DNA from 3 places in the Micromonospora sp. WMMD754 genome. Region 1 is predicted to be linked to each of the others. Evidence: riboswitches for the same ligand, from Rfam matches in the RefSeq annotation. Region 1 holds a riboswitch; each other region holds the start of a gene.
The links. A riboswitch is a leader RNA that binds a small molecule or an ion and turns the genes downstream of it on or off. The one in region 1 is predicted to bind cyclic di-AMP.
Positions count from the first base shown of each region.

Region 2: another riboswitch for cyclic di-AMP. It lies ahead of ACN27B_RS12625 (coiled-coil domain-containing protein); the one in region 1 lies ahead of ACN27B_RS10145 (NlpC/P60 family protein).
Region 3: another riboswitch for cyclic di-AMP. It lies ahead of ACN27B_RS26070 (transglycosylase family protein); the one in region 1 lies ahead of ACN27B_RS10145 (NlpC/P60 family protein).

Region 1 is NZ_CP186058.1:2,104,373-2,108,774, reverse strand. Features, by position in the region: gene ACN27B_RS10155 (pyridoxamine 5'-phosphate oxidase family protein) at 1-302, opposite strand, end outside; gene dcd (dCTP deaminase) at 381-959, shown strand; gene ACN27B_RS10145 (NlpC/P60 family protein) at 1,032-2,066, opposite strand; cyclic di-AMP (ydaO/yuaA leader) riboswitch at 2,080-2,217, opposite strand; gene ACN27B_RS10140 (N-acetylmuramoyl-L-alanine amidase) at 2,438-4,402, shown strand, end outside.
Region 2 is NZ_CP186058.1:2,584,693-2,589,094, forward strand. Features, by position in the region: gene ACN27B_RS12615 (helix-turn-helix transcriptional regulator) at 1-92, opposite strand, end outside; gene ACN27B_RS12620 (carbonic anhydrase) at 261-914, shown strand; gene ACN27B_RS12625 (coiled-coil domain-containing protein) at 975-2,000, opposite strand; cyclic di-AMP (ydaO/yuaA leader) riboswitch at 2,005-2,135, opposite strand; gene ACN27B_RS12630 (YibE/F family protein) at 2,290-3,579, opposite strand; gene ACN27B_RS12635 (SHOCT domain-containing protein) at 3,723-3,902, opposite strand; gene ACN27B_RS12640 (metal-sensitive transcriptional regulator) at 4,059-4,358, opposite strand.
Region 3 is NZ_CP186058.1:5,545,927-5,550,328, forward strand. Features, by position in the region: gene ACN27B_RS26060 (M4 family metallopeptidase) at 1-602, shown strand, start outside; gene ACN27B_RS26065 (YbaB/EbfC family nucleoid-associated protein) at 669-1,118, opposite strand; gene ACN27B_RS26070 (transglycosylase family protein) at 1,290-1,889, opposite strand; cyclic di-AMP (ydaO/yuaA leader) riboswitch at 1,894-2,020, opposite strand; gene ACN27B_RS26075 (LLM class flavin-dependent oxidoreductase) at 2,275-3,837, shown strand; gene ACN27B_RS26080 (winged helix-turn-helix transcriptional regulator) at 3,914-4,390, shown strand.

The DNA.
Region 1 (4,402 bases):
GCCGGATCGGTCACCGGACGGGCCCGGCCCGCCACGTAGGCCTCGTCGTCGCTCTCCTCCGGCGGGAAGGAGTGCAGCGCGTAGCGGCCGTCCCGCTCGAGGTCGCGGCGCTTCGGGGAGTCGATGACGAAGCACCAGAGCCCGTCGGCGGTGATCACCGGGGAGACCGGGTGCACCCGGGGGCCGCCGTCGGCGCGGACCGTGGCGAGGTAGCCGAAGCCCGGCCCGTACTGCTGCATCAGAAGGCGGATCTCGTCGGCGAGGCGGGGCTCGTCGGCGGCGAATTCGGACCAGGAAGCCATGCGGACATTCTATCGAACACGTGTACGAAGAAGTAGTGCGACACGCAGGTCACCCGTACCGGTCGCTATGGTGTTCCGATGCTGCTCTCCGACCGCGACCTGGTCTCCGAGATCAAGTCGGGCACGCTCGCGCTGGAGCCCTTCGAGCCCACGCTGGTGCAGCCGTCCAGCATCGACGTACGCCTGGACCGGTTGTTCCGGGTCTTCAACAACCATCTCTACACCCACATCGACCCGTCGGTGCAGCAGGACGACCTGACGTCGATGGTGGAGGTGCCGGAGGGCCAGCCCTTCGTGCTGCACCCGGGCGAGTTCGTGCTCGCCTCCACGCTGGAGGTCATCTCGCTGGGTGACCAGCTCGCCGGGCGGCTGGAGGGCAAGTCCAGTCTGGGCCGACTCGGCCTGCTGACCCACTCCACCGCCGGCTTCATCGACCCGGGCTTCTCCGGCCACGTCACGCTGGAGCTGTCCAACGTGGCGAACCTGCCGATCACGCTCTGGCCGGGGATGAAGATCGGTCAGCTCTGCATCTTCCGGCTCTCCTCGCCGGCCGAGCACCCGTACGGCTCGGCCGTCTACGGATCGCGTTACCAGGGCCAGCGCGGCCCGACGCCGAGCCGGTCCTGGCAGAGCTGGCGCACCTGGCCGACCCGCTGACGCCGAGCGCCGCTTGTTAAGAGGGGCCCCCTCCTATGCAGAATGCGTTAAGAGGGGGCCCTTCCTTACACCTCAGGCGGGGCGGCCGTAGCTGTTGATGTCGCCGTCGTCGACGCGCTTCATGGTGATCGGCTTGCCGGACTGGGACGCGTGCACCACCCAGCCGTCGCCCACGTACATCCCCACGTGGTGCAGGTCGCCGTAGTAGAAGACCAGGTCACCGGCGCGCAGCTCGGACCGGCTGACCCGCTTCGTCACGTCGTGCTGCTGCCGGGCGTTGTGCGGCAGCGAGACCCCGGCCTTGGCCCAGGCGGCCATGGTCAGGCCGGAGCAGTCGAAGTGGTCCGGGCCGGCGGCCCCCCAGACGTAGATCTTGCCGATCTGGGCGCAGGCGAACTTGACCGCGACCCCGGCCGCGCCGCCGGGGTAGCCGGACGGGCAGGGCGCCGGGCGCAGCGGGCCGCCGCCGCCGTTGCCGTAGACCTTCAGACGTAGCTTCTGCAGTCGGGCGATCTCGCCGTCGATCTGCTTCTTCTTCGTCGCGAGCTGCGCCTCGGTGCGGCTCAGGTCGGCGACCATCTGGTCCAGCGGCCGCTTCTTGGCGGCCAGCTCGTCGCGCAGTTCGGCGACGGCACGCACCTGCTCCTGCTGGTGGTGCGCGAAGCGGTCGAGCAGCTCCAGGCCGCTGACCAGGTCGCCCGGCGAGCGGCTGCCCAGCAGGGCGTTGACGGTGGAGAGGTTGTCGCCCTTGTACGCGTCGGCGGCGAGCCCGCCGACCTGGCCGAGCGCCGCGTCCACCCGGGCCTGCAGCGGGGCGATCTGCCGGCCGAGCGCGTCGGCCTGCTTGCGCCGCACCGCGAGCTGCTCGCGTACGGCGTTGACCTGTTCGATGACCGGTTCGAGCTTGTTCCAGTCGCGGTCGATCTGGGCCTCGATCTCGGCGACCGAGGGTTCGGCGTGGGCCGCCGTGGCGCCGCCGGTCAGGACGACGGCGGTGCCGACCAGGGCGGCGAGGGCGGTGGTGAAGCGGGACCAGCGGGAACGCGGCGCGACGACGTGCCGGTCGACCGACCGGCTCGACGACGGCCGCGGGGCATGGAGTGCCACCGGGCGTCCGTACTCCTTCTTCCTGACCGCCTACCGGGTTAGCTGACGGATTCGGACGGGAAGGGAGCCGCCCTACCGCAGCTCCGCTGCGGATTCACCCCAGGTACCTGGTTCCCCGGCTCGCCCGTGGGCGACTCGGCGGTGTCGGACCGTCACCGACCGGGTTGGACGGTGAGACTGGCGGCCGACGATTCACCAGAGTAGGAGCCGTCGTTATCGATCCGCAACTCGGGACGCCGTGACACTCCGTACCGACACCTGGGTGAAGTTTTCTTTCATTAAGGATTACCTGCTGGAAAGGTATTGACCCTCGCGGGTCTGCGGAGTGAGGGTGGGGACGCAGTGACCCCCATCCCTGTCCAGGAGGTTCGATGCACCTCTCCACCCCGCCGTCGGGCGGACGGATACTGCTGGCCGCCGCCGTGGCGACCGCCACCGCGCTGGCCGTCACCGGCCCGGTGACCGCCGCGCCGGAGACGGCCGGACCCGCCACCGACCGGCAGCAGCAGTACGCCGCCGCGGCCACCGAGTACGGCGTGCCGCAGAACGTGCTGCTCGGCGTCTCCTATCTGGAGTCCCGCTGGGACACCCACCCGGGCCAGCCCAGCACCAGCGGCGGCTACGGCCCGATGCACCTGACCGACGCGGCGCACGTCCTCGCCACCCCGGGCAGCGCCCACGTCGACGAGGACGAGGACCCGCGCGGCGACGACTCCCGCCCGCTCACCCTCGACCCGGCCACCGCCGCCGCGCCGGCACGGGAGACCCCGCTGCCCCGCGCCTCGCTGCAGACGATCGACACCGCCGCGACGCTCACCGGGCTCGACGCGCAGACGCTGCGCACCGACCCGGCGGCGAACATCCGCGGTGGCGCGGCGCTGCTCGCGTCCTACCAGAAGGCACTGGGCGGGCCGGTCGGCGCCGGCACCGACGCGGCGGCCTGGTACGGCGCGGTGGCCCGCTACTCCGGCGCGGACACCGCCGACGCGGCGGCGGCCTTCGCCGACGAGGTCTACGACCAGCTCGGCCAGGGCGCGACCCGGACCACCGACGACGGGCAGCGGGTCACGCTGGCCGCCACCACCGCCCGGCCGGACCGGTCCCGGCTGGCCCGGCTCGGCCTGCGCCACGCGCAGCGGCCGGACGGCCTGGAGTGCCCGGTCCGGTTGGCCTGTGAGTGGATCCCCGCGCCGTACGAGCAGCTCAGCGCCGACCCGGGCGACTACGGCAACCACGACCTGGGCAACCGGCCGAAGCAGCAGAAGATCGAATACATCGTCATCCACGACACCGAGGGCTACTTCGGCCCCAGCGTCGACCTGGTCAAGCGGGCCGACTACCTGGGCTGGCACTACACGCTGCGCTCGGTGGACGGCTACGTCGCCCAGCACATCAAGGCCAAGGACGTCGGCTGGCACGCCGGCAACTGGTACGTCAACGCCAAGTCCATCGGCCTGGAGCACGAGGGCTTCGCCGGTCAGGGCACCTGGTACACCGAGGCGATGTACCGGGCCTCGGCCAAGCTGGTCCGCCACCTCGCGCTGAAGTTCGGCATCCCGCTCAACCGGCAGCACATCATCGGGCACGACAACGTGCCGGGCACCACCGCCGGCACGGTGAAGGGCATGCACTGGGACCCGGGCCCCTACTGGGACTGGTCGCACTACTTCGACCTGATGAAGGCGCCGTTCCGGAGCACCGGCACGGCCCGCACCGGGCTGGTCACCATCGACCCGGACTTCGCCACCAACCGGCCGGCGTTCGTCGGCTGCAACCAGCAGCCGCCGGGCGTCCCGACGCCCACCCCGCCGGCCGAGACCTGCCCGTCGCGCGGCTCCTCCGCGGTGGTCCTGCGGACCGCGCCGAGCGCGGACGCCCCGCTGGTCAACGACCTCGGGCTGCGCCCGGACGGCACGCCGGACACGATGTACATCTCCGACCACGGCGCCCGCGCCTCCGCCGGCCAGACGTACGCGGTGGCCGGGCGGCAGGGCGACTGGACGGCGATCTGGTACCTCGGCCAGAAGGCGTGGTTCCTCAACCCGGCGTCGGCGCCGACCGCGAAGTGGGCCACCGGCTTCGTGGTGACCCCGCGGCCCGGCAGGGCCACGATCCCGGTGTACGGCCGCGCCTACCCGGAGCAGGCCGCCTACCCGGACACCATCCCCTACCAGACCATCTCGCCGTTGCAGTACACGCTCGCGGCGGGCCAGCGGTACGCGGTCGGCGGGGTGCTGCCCGGCGAGTACTACCGCGCGGTCTCGTTCGACGGCTCGGCGCCGGGTGACCGGACCGTGGTGCGCGGCGAGAACCGCTACGTGCAGGTCCAGTTCGGT
Region 2 (4,402 bases), 480 kb from region 1:
GCGATGGCCAGCAGGACGTGCCCGTGATTGGTGAGGAAGGTCCAGTTCTTGCGGCTCCCGTCCTCGGCCGGTGTGGTCGCCATGGTGGTCATCGTATGGCTCCTTCCGTCGTCGCCCCGACCCGGCACGGTCGACGAGGGTGACGTATGAAATGCGTATCACGAAATCTTGACGTGCCATGGGTCGCGTGTGACGGTGGGTCGCGGGGCCGACACCGCCGCCGGCCGGCCTGACGGCTCCGCGAGGACGAGGTGAGCAGCATGATCCCGACCACCCCCGACGAGGCACTCGCCGAACTGCGTGCCGGTAACCACCGGTTCGTCACCGGTGTGCCGCAGCACCCGAACCAGGACGCCGGGCACCGGGCGGCGGTCGCCGACGGTCAGCACCCGTTCGCGGTGATCGTCGGGTGCTCCGACTCGCGACTCGCCGCCGAGATCATCTTCGACCGCGGCCTCGGTGACCTCTTCGTGGTGCGTACCGCCGGCCACACCGCCGGCCCGGAGGTGCTGGGCAGCGTGGAGTACGCGGTCACCGTGCTCGGCACGCCGCTGGTGGTGGTGCTCGGCCACGACTCGTGCGGCGCGGTCCAGGCGGCCCGCGAGGCGGTCCGCACCGGCTCCGCCCCGGCCGGACACCTGGGCGCGGTGGTGGACGCCGTCTCACCCAGCCTGCTCCGGGCCGGTCGCCAGGGAGTCGAGGATCTCGACGGCATCATCGACGTGCACATCGCCCAGACGGTGGAGACCCTGCTGGCCCGCTCCTCGGTGCTCGCCGCGAAGGTGGCCGGCGGGGCCTGCGCGGTGGTCGGCATGTCGTACCGGCTCAGTGGCGGCGAGGTCCGGACGGTGGCGCAGTCGCCGGCCCCGCTGCCGTCACCGGCCGCGTCGGCGGACGCGGCGCTCGCCGGCTGACCGGGAAACGGATACGCGAAAGGGGCCGCCCACGGGCGGCCCCTTTGTCGTACGCGCGCGTCAGAGCAGCGACATGTGCACGTGGTCGGTGTGGTTGGAGGGCCCGCTGTAGGAACTCCAGCCGGTCGCCGGGAACCAGATCTGCCGGTTCCAGATCACGTAGTAGATGCCCAGCCGGTCGGCGTTGCGGATGAGGAAGGCGGCCACCTCGTTGCCGTACCGGCGGGTGTCGTTGTTGTGCCACGGTGCGAAGCCGCTGTTCTGCAACGACCAGTCGCACGCCTTGCCCTTGGGGTGCTCCCACGGCCCGCCGGGGCGGTAGCAGCCCACGAAGCGGTTGAACCCGGCGCGCTTGACCTCCTTGTACGCGTGCAGGGTGCGCGGCGTGACGCAGCCCGAGGTGGTCGGGTCGTTCTCACTGCACGACTCGGACTTCCACCCGCCGTCGGCGGTGCGGCCGGGGCCGATCTTGGCAACCGGCGAGGTGGCCGAGACCAGGCCACCGGTGAAGTCCAGCCCGCCGACCAGCTTCAGCGCCTTCTGCGCCTCGACCTTCTCGCGGGCCATCGCGTTCGCCTGCTTCTCCTGCTCCCGCACCTCGGCGTCGAGCGCGATCTTGGCCCGCTCGGCGCGGCCCTTCACCTCGTTGATGGCGGCGAGTCGCTGCGCGTTGAACAGGTTCAGCTCGTCGAGGGCGCTGGCCCGCTGGACGAACGAGTCGGGGGAGTCGCTCTCCAGCAGCATCGCCATGGCGCCGACGCGACCGGTCCGGTAGGACTGTGCCGCGATCTCGCTCACCTGCGGGCTGAGCGCGTCGAGCTGGTTCTGCGCCGCCTTCACCTCCAGCGCGAGCTGGAGCTGCCGCTTGCGGGACGTGTCCAACTTCGACTTGGCCTGGAGGTAGGCGCGGTTGGCGGCGGTGACGGCCTCGCTGATCAGCGGTGGGTCGTCGTCCTCCGAGTGGCCCGAGGGGTTCGGGGCGGCGGTGCCGGGGGCCGCCGAGGCCGGCGTCGGCCCGGCCAGCACGGCAAGAGCGGCGAGCACGGCCACCACGGGTGTCAGCCAGCGGCGCAGGGGTGCCGTCACAGTGTTCCCTTCCGTCGACCGCCGACCGGGTTAGCTGACGGGTTCGGGACGGAAGCGGCCCCTTCCGCTGGCGCGGATTCACCCCATGTACCTGGTTCCCCGGCTCGCCCGGAGGCGATTGGGCGGCGGCACCGCAGGCGCCGGTGCGCGCCTTCGGCGGTGACCGGCAGCGAGGTTACCCGAGACCACTCCCGGGGATCTACGTCCGGAAGCCGACCAATCGCGAGAATTCGCCACCGCCCAGCGTGACCAGCATCGCGTTTGGAATCGGCCGTCACGCTGCGCAGTGTCACCATGCGGCCTCCGTGCTCCTGCCCCCGCCGGACCGGCCCTCGCCGAGCGCCTCCCACGCGTCCTCCCGGGGCGACGGCGGCCGGGGCGTCGCGGGTCCGGCGGCCCGCCCGGCGCGACCGGCGGTGGTCACGACCGCGGCCAGCGCGGTGGTCAGCGGTACGGCGGCGATCAGGCCCAGCGTGGCCACCGCGCTACGGACGATCTCCTGGGCGAGGAACTCGCTGGTGAGCAGCTGACCCACCGGGCGGGAGTCGGCGACCAGCAGGAGCAGCAGCGGCAGCGAGGCGCCCGCGTACGCCAGCACGATGGTGTTGACGGTGGACGCGATGTGCGCCCGGCCCACCCGGGTGGCCGCCCGGTAGAGCTGCCGTCGGGACAGCCCTGGGTTGGCGTGCGCCAGCTCGGTGACGGTGGCCGCCTGGGTGACGGTGACGTCGTCCAGCACGCCGAGCGAACCGATGATGATGCCGGCCAGCAGCAGTCCGTGCAGGTCCACGTCACCCTGGAACATCGACAGCGTGGTGGCGTCCTCGCTGCCGAAGCCGGTCAGGTGGGTGGCGGCGGTGGCCACCGTGCCCAGCACTCCGGTGATCACCAGGCTGCCGAGCGTGCCCAGCACCGCCACCGACGTCTGCGCGGTGATCCCGTGGGTCAGGTAGAGCACCACGAACATGATCAGTGCGGCGCCGACGATCGCCACCAGCAGCGGCGACTGCCCGGCGCCGATGCCGGGGAGCACGAAGCCGAGCAGGATGGCGAAGCTGGCCACCAGCCCGCCCAGCGCGGCCAGCCCGCGCCAGCGGCCGAACGCCACGATCGCGGCGGCGAAGAGGGCCACCAGCCAGATCAGCGGCGTACCGCGCTGGTGCTCGGCGATGTTGTAGGTCTTCACCGACGGGTCGCCCGGGTCGACCAGCTCGACCAGGATCACCTCGTCACCGACCGCGACCCGGGGCGCGCCGGGTCCGGTGGGGACCGGCGTCTCGACCTGCCGGCCCGCGTCCGGCCCCTGCTCGGCGGCGACGGTCACGGTGCCGCAGGGGCCGCCGGTGTCGCCCTCGGGCGACTCGGGCGTCGGCGGGCAGGGCTCGGTCACCACCCGGGTCACCGTGCCGTGGTAGCGCGGCACGTCCGCGCCGCCGTCCACCGGGTCGCGGTCCGCCCGGGGCCAGAGCACCAGCGCCGCGATCACGGTGAGCACGAAGAGCGGCACCACGGTGGCGATCAGGAGCCGGCGTACGCCCGGCGGCGCGGCGGCTGCGGGACGGGTGTGATCGGCGCCCACGGCGTCTCTCCCAACGGTCGCGGCGGAACCGGGTCACCGGACCGGTCGGGTCACCGGGGCCGGCGCGGACGCGTGGGGATCACGCCCGGGTCGTCGCCCGGCCATGGTATCCAGGGCGGCCCGCGCCGCCGGTGGACGCCGGATCAGGCCAGGCCGGCGCGTCGACGTCGGTAGTCGTCCTCGTCGATCTCGCCGCGGGCGTACCGCTCGTCGAGAATGCGCCGGGCCGTGCCGGGCGACGCGCGGTCCGGGCCGGGCATCCGCACCACGAACCAGACGAGCCCCGCCAGCACCGCCAGCACCAGCAGGGACCAGATCCACATCCAGCCCATCATCGGGCCCGACCACATCATCCGGCCGCCCTCCGTCCGTCGGCTCCGGGGCGGCGCGACCGCCGGCCCCGGCCACCTCGACGGTACGTCTCCCGGCCGGTCGGCGGACCGGGTCGGGCGGCCCGTTCCGGGGGTCGGAGGTCCCGGTCAGCCGCGCTTCATCAGGCGGCCGACGGCGGCCATCATCTCGGACGCCATCTCGTCGGCCCGGCCCTCGGCGGCCCCCTCGTGCATGCAGTGCCGGGCGTGCCCGTCCAGCAGGCCCAGGCCGACCTTGTCCAGCGCGGCCTGGATGGCCGAGATCTGGGTCAGCACGTCGATGCAGTAGCGGTCGTCCTCGACCATCTTCTCGATGCCCCGGACCTGACCCTCGATGCGGCGGAGCCGGGCGAGGAGCTGGTCCTTGCTGGCGGTGTAGCCCCGGGTCGGGGTGGGCGGCGTGGTCATGAGATCGAGGATAGCGTACCCCTCGGGGGTATGCTAACGTGCCA
Region 3 (4,402 bases), 3.2 Mb from region 1:
AGAACCTCTACCCGGGCAGCTGCGCCGAGTTCGACGCGGTCAAGGCGGCCTGGAACGCGGTCAGCGTGCCGGCCCAGTCCGGTGACCCGACGTGCGCCGGCGGCACCCCGACGCCGACGCCGACCACCACGACCACCCCGCCGTCGGGCGGCTGCTCCGGCAACAAGCTGGCCAACCCCGGCTTCGAGTCGGGCACCGTGAACTGGACCGCCTCGTCCGGCGTCATCACCACGGACAGCGGCCAGGCCGCGCACGGCGGCTCGTACAAGGCGTGGCTCGACGGCTACGGCTCGTCGCACACCGACACCCTGAGCCAGTCGGTGACCGTTCCGGCCGGCTGCCGCGCGACGCTGAGCTTCTGGCTGCACATCGACAGCGCGGAGTCGACCACGACCACCGCGTACGACAAGCTCACCGTCAAGGCCGGCAGCACCACGCTGGCGACCTACTCCAACCTGAACAAGGCCACCGGCTACGTGCAGCGGTCCTTCGACGTCTCGTCGCTGGCCGGCACCACGGCGACCATCTCGTTCAGCGGCGTGGAGGACAGCTCCCTGCAGACGTCCTTCGTCGTCGACGACACCGCGGTCACCCTGAGCTGACCGTAGGGCGAGCGGCCGGTCGTCGTCCTCCGGGCGGCCGGCCGCTTCGTCGCGTCGGCAGGCCGGTCAGGCCGGGCGGCCGGCCCGGGACGCGGCGCCCCGGTCACGTGGGATCCGCGCGGCCACCTCGTGCATCGCGCGGCTGAACAGCTCCGCCTGGTCGGGCAGGCCGCCGAGGCGGGCCGCCAGGGCGTCGGCGTCGGCCCGGGCCGAGTCGCTGACCCGGGCGTCCAGCTCGGCCAGCGCGGCGTTGACGGCGGCGACGACGTGTCCGCAGAGGACCTCCAGCGGCTCGCCGGCCAGGTCCGGGTCGACGGCGACCGAGTCCAGTCGGCCACCCTGGACGGCGACCGCCCGGACGCGGCCGTCGGCCGCGGCGCCCTCGGCCCGGAGCAACTCGCCCGGCTCGCCGTCGGGGTGCACGCCGGCCCGGGACCGCATCGCCGCGAGCGCCTGCTGCGTCCGGCTCAGGAGCTCGTCGAGGCTCGCGGCGGCCGAGAACGGGTCGATGGTCATATCCGCGCTTTCTTCACGTCTTAGCCGAGCATCGTGACCATAGCAACCGGCACCGACGGAGCACGGTCACCGGCCGGCCCCGCCCGCAAGCGAGCAGGTCGGGCGCCGCGCGTCCGGCGTGTCGCGCGACCGCGAACGCCCGGCCGGAGCCCCGGCCGGGCGTTCGGCGGCTCAGCGCAGGCGCAGTCGCTGACCCGGGAAGATCAGGCCCGGATCGTCGCCGACGACAGCGCGGTTGCGCTCGTGCAGCGCCCGCCAACCCCCGGCGACGTGCGCCGCGACGGCGATGCCGGAGAGCGTGTCGCCGGAGCGCACCCGGTAGGTGCCGGCGCCGCCCCGCCCGGCCGGTCGGCCCACAGTGGACCTCGTCGTGGTGGGCCGGTCGGTGGCCTTCCTCGGCGCGGCACGGTCGGCCGCCTTCTTCGGGGACGAGCCCGATCCGCCCTTGCGGCCACAGACCGGCCAGGCGCCGATGCCCTGCCCGTCCAGGACCCGCTCGGCGACGGCGATCTGCTCCGACCGGCTGGCCAGGTCCGCCCGGGCGGCGTACTTCTTCCCGCCGTGGCCGTTCCAGGTGCCGCGCGAGAACTGGAGCCCGCCGTAGTAGCCGTTGCCGGTGTTGATGTGCCAGTTGCCGCCGGACTCGCACCGCGCGACGGCGTCCCAGTTGACACCGGAGGCGCTCGCCGGGACGGCCGGAGCGAACAGGACCGCGGCGCCGGCCAGGACCACACCGACGGCGGTACGACGGGCTGCGTATGCAGTTGCCATGGGGATTCCTCCACGCCGACGAGGTGAGCTGTCGGGTTCGGGCCGAGGAGCCCGGCCGCCGCTGGCGGCTTCACCCCGAGGTGACGTGCACCGAGGAACGTTGGGTCCCCCGCTCCCGCCGAGGTTCGGTTACCGCCGGGCCGGCGGCGGGATTAGGCGTTACCGGCCCGTGGTGTCCACGACTGCGGACGCCACCGACGCTAAGGACGAATCCGGACGATCGCCCACTTCTTGGGATGTTCGTCACCCAGGCGGGCGACCGGGCACGCGGCACGCGGCGACGTGGTAGCGGGACGTCCGGGCCGGATCCGGACGCCCCGCCCGGACGCCCCGGCCCCGGGCTACCGTGGGCGGGACCGGCAAGATCGCACGAGGAGCGGCACGGATGACCGAGCACGGACACGAGCTGGCCTTCGGCGGCTTCCTCACCCCCACCGCCGGACGGCCGGACCAGGTGGTGGCCCTCGCCTCGCTCTGCGAGCAGGTCGGGCTGGACCTGGTCACCTTCCAGGACCACCCCTACCAGCCGGGTTTCCTGGACACGTGGACGCTGATGTCGTACGTGGCCGCCGCCACCGACCGGATCGGACTGGCCGGCAACGTGCTCAACCTGCCGCTGCGCCAACCGGTGGTGCTCGCCCGCAGCGTGGCCAGCCTGGACCTGCTCACCGGCGGCCGGGTCGAGCTGGGGCTGGGCGCGGGCGCGTTCTGGGACGCGATCGAGGCGGCCGGCGGCCGGCGGCTCTCCCCCGGCGCGGCGGTCGACGCGCTCGACGAGGCGATCCAGGTCATCCGGGAGGTCTGGGGCACCGACCGACGCGGGATGATCCGCGTCGCCGGGGAGCACTACCGGGTGGTCGGCGCGAAGCGCGGACCGGCGCCGGCCCATCCGGTGGGCATCTGGGTGGGCGCGTACAAGCCGCGCATGCTGCGCCTGGTCGGTCGCGCCGCGGACGGCTGGCTGCCGTCGCTGGCCTACCTGCCGAAGGGGCCCGACGAGCTGCCCGCGCTCAACGCGCTGGTCGACGAGGGCGCGCGGGCCGCCGGGCGGGACCCCGGCGAGATCCGCCGGATGCTCAACGTGACCGGCAGTTTCACCCGCGCGTCCACGGGGTTCCTGGCCGGGCCGCCGCGGCGGTGGGTGGAGGACCTGGCCGGGCTCACCCTGGAGCACGGCATCACCACCTTCGTCCTGGGCAGTGACGAGCCGCGCGCCATCCAGCTCTTCGCCCAGGAGGTGGCGCCGGCGGTCCGGGAGCTGGTCGCGGCCGAGCGCACCACGCCGGGCAGCGGCGCCCGCGCCGTGGCGCGGGAGCAGGCCGCCGGCGGCGTCCCGACCACCCTCGCGGTCACCCCCACGCCCGACCCGGGGGTACGCCTGAGCGCCCGCCGCCTCTGGGACGAGTCGACCCGTCCGACCGCCCCGCCGGCGCCGGCCGGGCACGTCTACCCGGCCCACGCGCAGGCCGCGGGGCAACATCTGGTGGACGTGCACGACCACCTGCGCCGGGAGCTGGCCCAGGTGCGGGACCTGCTGGAACAGGTCACCCGGGGCGCGGTCTCGCCGGGCGGGGCGCGGGCCGCGCTGAACGAGATGACCCTGCGGCAGAACAACTGGACGCTGGGCGCGTACTGCGCGGCGTACTGCACCGTGGTGACCCAGCACCACGGCCTGGAGGACGCCTCGGTCTTCCCGCACCTGCGCCGCGCCGACGCCGGGCTGGCGGCGGTGCTGGACCGGCTGGAGGAGGAGCACGTGGTGATCCACGGCGTGGTGGAGGGTGTCGACCGGGCGCTGGTGGAGCTGATCGGCCGGCCGGGTGACTTCACCGGGCTCCAGGAGGCGGTGGACCTGCTCACCGACACGCTGCTGTCCCATCTGTCGTACGAGGAGCACCAGATCGTCGAGCCGCTGGCCCGGCACGGCTTCTACCCCGGTCAGCTGTGACCGGCGGATATTCCCGGGCCGCGACGTGAGATAGCTGGCTTTTGTTTTCCTAAGTCAGCTCGGTAGCGTCGGTCCCATGACGGACTTCCTCGCGCAGCGCGACTCCTGGTCCACCGCCAACTGCTCGATCGCCCGGGCGCTCGAGGTGGTCGGCAACCGCACCACGCTGCTCCTGCTGCGCGAGGCGTCGTTCGGCACCCGACGCTTCGACGACTTCGCCCGCCGGGTCGGCGTGAGCGAGCCGGTCGCCGCCGCCCGCCTCAAGCAGCTCGTCGCCGACGGCCTGCTCGACCGGCGGCCCTACCGGGAGCCCGGGCAGCGCACCCGCGGCGAGTACGTGCTCACCGCCAAGGGCCGCGACCTGCTGCCCGTGCTCGTCGCCCTCCGCCAGTGGGGCGACGCGTACGCCGCCGACGAGGTCGGCCCGTCCGTCCTGGTCACCCACCACGACTGCGGGGCGGACGTGCACGCCCGGCTGCGCTGCGACGCCGGGCACGACGTGCCGGCCGACGAGCTGGCCGTGCTGCCCGGTCCGGGCCTGCGGACCTCCTGATCCACCCACCCT